Regions from separate parts of the Nocardioides sp. LML1-1-1.1 genome, predicted to be linked through region 2. Evidence: riboswitches for the same ligand, from Rfam matches in the RefSeq annotation. Region 2 holds a riboswitch; the other holds the start of a gene.
The links. Region 2 has a riboswitch for cobalamin ahead of MRBLML1_RS11290 (nitrite reductase). Riboswitches for the same ligand answer to the same signal wherever they lie in the genome.
Positions count from the first base shown of each region.

Region 1: linked by a shared signal. The riboswitch ahead of MRBLML1_RS04330 (ABC transporter substrate-binding protein) and the one ahead of MRBLML1_RS11290 (nitrite reductase) in region 2 are both predicted to bind cobalamin.

Region 1 covers NZ_JBEGHK010000001.1:885,296-887,672, forward strand. Annotated here, with positions in the region: gene MRBLML1_RS04325 (FecCD family ABC transporter permease) at 1-275, opposite strand, end outside; gene MRBLML1_RS04330 (ABC transporter substrate-binding protein) at 272-1,258, opposite strand; cobalamin riboswitch at 1,320-1,514, opposite strand; cobalamin riboswitch at 1,603-1,808, shown strand; gene MRBLML1_RS04335 (ribonucleoside-diphosphate reductase subunit alpha) at 1,914-2,377, shown strand, end outside.
Region 2 covers NZ_JBEGHK010000003.1:52,603-54,979, forward strand. Annotated here, with positions in the region: gene MRBLML1_RS11285 (precorrin-8X methylmutase) at 1-642, opposite strand, end outside; gene MRBLML1_RS11290 (nitrite reductase) at 639-1,484, opposite strand; cobalamin riboswitch at 1,540-1,723, opposite strand; gene MRBLML1_RS11295 (Nif3-like dinuclear metal center hexameric protein) at 1,747-2,377, shown strand, end outside.

The sequences.
Region 1 (2,377 bases), on a different contig from region 2:
GCGAGGTCGTTGCGGGTCAGCGACTGCAGCACCGCGCCCGCGATCGCCAGGCCGGCGCCGGTGGCCGCGGCTCCCAGCACGCGGGGCATCCGCAGCTGCCACACGATCCGGTCGTCGACCACGCTCGCGTCGACCGCGGCGCCGAAGCGGCGCAGCACCACGTCCAGCACGTCGGTCACCGGCACGTGCACCGAGCCGATGCCGACCGCCACCACGACCGCCGCCGCCAGGAGCACCGTCAGCACGGCGCCCAGGGGCCGGGCCGCCAGGGTCATCGCGAGCGCTGCGCGAGCTGCTCGCCCAGGTCCACCGCGCCGTCGGCGAGCCGGACGCCCGGCGTGGTGGCGGAGAACGGCAGCACGACGTACGCCTTCGCCTTCACCGCGCGCAGGTTCTTCAGCACCGGGTCCTTCTCCAGCAGTGCGATCTTCTCCTGCGCGCTCGACCAGCTCGCGTCCGCGAGCACGATCAGGTCGGGATCTGACTTCACGACCCGCTCCCAGCTGACGTCGGCCCAGCCGCCCTTGACGTCGGCGAACACGTTGGTGGCCCCGACGGCGTCGAGGATGAGCTGCGGGCCGCCCTCACCGGCGCCCGCGAAGGCCGCCTTGTCGCCGGAGTCGAACCAGAACACGTCCAGGCCCTTGCCCGGCGCCTGCTGCGCGAGCGCGTCGAGCGCCTTCTCCTGGTCCTCCTCCAGGGCCTCGGCCCGCTCGGGCACGCCGAACACCTCGGCCACCGTCTCGATCTCGTCCCAGACCGCGTCGAACGAGACGTCCGCGCTCGGCTCGTTCTCGCCACACCCGAAGAGCGAGACGAAGGAGCCGATGCCGAGGCCCGTCAGCTCCTTCTGGGAGCCGGCGGCCTCGTCGCCGAACGCGCTGGAGTAGGAGCCGTAGACGAAGTCGGGCTCGGCGGCGAGCAGGGACTCGTGGTCGGGGTACTCCTTCGAGAGCACCTCCACCTCGTCGTACGCCGCCTTCCACTTGGCCGGCACGCTGTCGTCGAGGTACGCCGTGCCGGCCATCCGGTCCTGCAGGCCGAGGGCGAGCATCACCTCGGTGGCGCCCTGGTTCATGGTCACCGCGCGCTCGGGCGGCGCCTCGATGGTGGAGGTGTAGCCACAGCTGGAGGCCTCGACCGGGAACCCGTCCCCGGCCGCCTCCTTCTTCTCGGGCTCGGGCGCTCCGGCGCAGGCGGACAGGGCCAGCGGGAGGGCGAGCAGGGCAGGCAGAAAACGGGGACGACGAGACGTCACGGGTCACTCTTTCGATCCGAGGCTCTTGCGCGAAGCCTGTGTGGGTGGGGTGTGACGCGGACCCCGAGGCCCACGGCCAGCAGGTCTTCGGACTCGGGATCGACCGGACGGAGCGCCTTCCCAGAGCGGCGAATTGCCCGCTCCAGTGGCGTGTTGCCCCGCCCGTCACCCTCACCGCTGCGCGTCAGTCCCGGACTCTCACCGGGTTCCCTGACCCACGATCTTCGTGAGTGCGACTGGCGAGGCGGACGCTAGCACGCCGGGCCCCGCCGGCCCGCCGTGTCCTTCCTCACCCGCGACACGCCGCCCCTACATCTGGTCCCACTTCTCGGGCTCGGCCCTACATATGGTGGCGATGCAGCTGGTTCTCCGACCCACCCGGGCCGGAGAGGCAAGAGGGAACCCGGTGAGAGTCCGGGACTGCCCCGCAGCGGTGAGTGGGAACGACCGCCGTCAACAGCACTGGGCCTCAGGGCCTGGGAAGCGACGGCCAGTAGGAGCGAGCCGGACGCCCACGAGTCCGAAGACCTGCCAGCGCACCGCACCCGCCGGGTGCGGTGGTCCGAGGCCTCGTGGGAAGGCCGACGGCTGGAAGGCGCTGTGCCGTCGACCGCTGTCGTCCCCTCGCGAGCCACGACTCCGAGGGGAGAGACCAGTGACGGTCATCGAGTCACCCACCCGCACCTCCATGCAGGTGCGCAAGCGCAACGGCGAGCACGAGAACGTCGACGTCGCCAAGATCGTCCGGGCGGTCGACCGGGTCAGCGGCGACCTGCCCGACGTCGACCCGATGCGGGTCGCGACCCGCACCATCAGCGGCCTGTACGACGGCGCCACCACCGCCGAGCTGGACCGGCTCTCGATCCAGACGGCCGCCGAGCTGATCGGCGAGGAGCCGGCGTACTCCCGGCTCGCGGCCCGGCTGCTCGCGGGCTACGTCGACAAGGAGATCCGCAACCAGGGCGTGGCCTCGTTCAGCCAGTCCGTCGCGCTCGGGCACGCCGAGGGCGTGATCGGCGACGAGACCGCGGCCTTCGTCAAGGACAACGCCCGCAAGCTCGACTTCGCGATCGACGAGTCCGGCGACCGGCGGTTCGAGTACTTCGGGCTGCGCACCGT
Region 2 (2,377 bases):
GTTGACGGCCGACGATGCCATGGCCGAGCCGCCACGGCGACCACGGACGGTGACGAACGGGATGTCGATGCCGTGCTCGTCGGCGAAGGCGGCCAGTGCGTCCTTGGACTCCGCGGCCCCGATGAAGCCGACCGGGCAGCCGACGATCGCGGCCGGGCGCGGCGCGCCGTCGAGGATCATCTCCAGCAGGTGGAAGAGCGCGGTCGGAGCGTTGCCGATCGCGACGACGGCGCCGTCGAGGTACGGCGTCCACAGCGAGACCGCCGCCGCGGTGCGCGTGGTCGACCACTGCTCCGCCAGCGCGGGGACCCGCTCGTCGGTGAGGAAGCAGTGCACCGGGTTGTCCGCGGGCAGGCGGCCGGCGGTGATGCCCATCGCGACCATCCGGGCGTCGCAGAGGATCGGCGCGCCCGCGGCGAGCGCGGCACGGCCGGCCTCGGCCAGCCGGGGGTGGACGACGAGGTCGCGGACCAGGTCGGTCTGGCCGCTGCCGTGGATCATCCGGACGGCGACCTTCTCCGCGTCCGCCGGAACCCCGGACAGGTCCGACTCGCGGCGGATCGTGGCGAAGGAGTCGACGTAGATCGCCGGCCCGTCGGCGATGTAGTCGTACCGACGCGGGGGAGCGGTCAGGTCGGTCATGAGGTCTCCTCGGGGGACGGCTCGGGGATCAGGACGCCGTGCCACGGGGTCACGACGACGGTCTCGGCTCGCCAGCCGGCGAGGTCGGCGGACGTCAGCCCGTCCTCGCCGACCGGCACGTGCTCGCCGCCGGCCACCGGGCCGAACGGCAGCGGCTCGCCGCGGACGTCCGCGCCGGGCTCCGGAGCGCGGGCCGGCGCCAGGGGAGCGGGCAGCTCGTCCACGTGCCAGGCCGCGGCCGGACCGGTGCCGCGGGCGGACAGGAAGGCGCGGGCGAGACCGGCGAGCGCGTCCGCGGCCTCGGCCAGCGCGACGACCTCGCCCCAGCCCTCGCCGACGCGGAGCTGGGCGCTCTCGCGGTCGAGCGCGACCAGGCCGAGGTCCTTGTGCCGGTCGGCGAGGTCGCCGCGGCCGTCGTCGAGGGTGAACAGGAAGCGGCCCGGCAGGCCGGCCAGCCCCTCGTCGCCGAGCAGCAGCGCATCGAGCGCGGCCACCACCGGGCCCAGGTCGGCGCGGCCGCCGGCGTACCCGGTCTGGGGGGAGGCCAGCACGTTGCGGACCCGGTCGTGGGCACGTGAGGGGAGCAACCCGGTCGCCTCCAGCGCGGCCAGTGCCTCGTCGGCGAGACGGTCGCCGGTCAGCGGCATCGCCCGGACCTGCAGGTTCGCGCGGCCGGTCAGCCGGACCCGGCCGTCACCGTACTCGGCGGCGACCTCCGCCAGCGCGCGCAGCGCGGAGAGCGCCACTCGGCCGCCGGGGACCCGGATCCGCACCAGGCCACCGTCGTCGGCCGGCCACGGGTGCACGATGCCCGGGCACCGGTCCGGTCGGCTGCGCGCCATGTGTGGTCCTTCGAGGCCGGGGATCCTCGCGATCTCCCCTCACGACCTCGCGAGCGGTACGTCGCAAGGGCCAGCAGGTCTTCGGACTCGGGATCATCCGGTGCGGAGCGTCTTCCCAGGCCCCGGAGGGTCCAGTGACGTCGTGCTCCGCCCGTCACCCACACCGCTGCGCGTCAGTCCCGGACTCGCACCGGGTTCCCTGACCTCCGGGGAGGTCGACTGGCAGCCGCACACTACCAACGGCCCCGCTAGCCTGGCCGACATGCCCGCGCTCGAGGACGTCGTCGACCTGGTCCACGGCTGGTACCCACCGGCCACCGCCGACTCCTGGGACGCCGTCGGCCTCGTCGCCGGCGACCCGGCCCAGCCGGTGAAGAAGGTGCTGCTCGCCGTCGACCCGACGCCGGCGGTCGCCGAGGAGGCCGCCGACTGGAAGGCCGACCTGCTCGTCGTGCACCACCCGCTCTTCCTCAAGCCGGTGCACGGCGTCGCGGCGACCACGCCCAAGGGGCGCACCCTGCACACCCTGACCAAGGCCGGTACGGCGCTGCTGACCGCGCACACGAACGCCGACCAGGCCGTGGGCGGGGTCTCGGAGGCGCTCGCCCTGGCGATCGGGCTCACCGACCTCGCCCCGATCCTCCCCGCGCCTGGCGGTCCGCGCGACAAGGTCACCGTCTTCGTGCCCGCCGACGCCGCCGCGCCCGTGCGGGCCGCGATGGCCGAGGCCGGTGCCGGCCGGATCGGCGACTACGACTTCGCCTCGTTCACCAGCGCGCCCGGCGAGGGCCGGTTCCGCCCGCTGGAGGGCGCGGAGCCGATGGTCGGCACCGTCGGTGAGCTGGCGACCGTCGAGGAGGTGCGGATCGAGGTGGTCCTCGACCGTGCGGTCC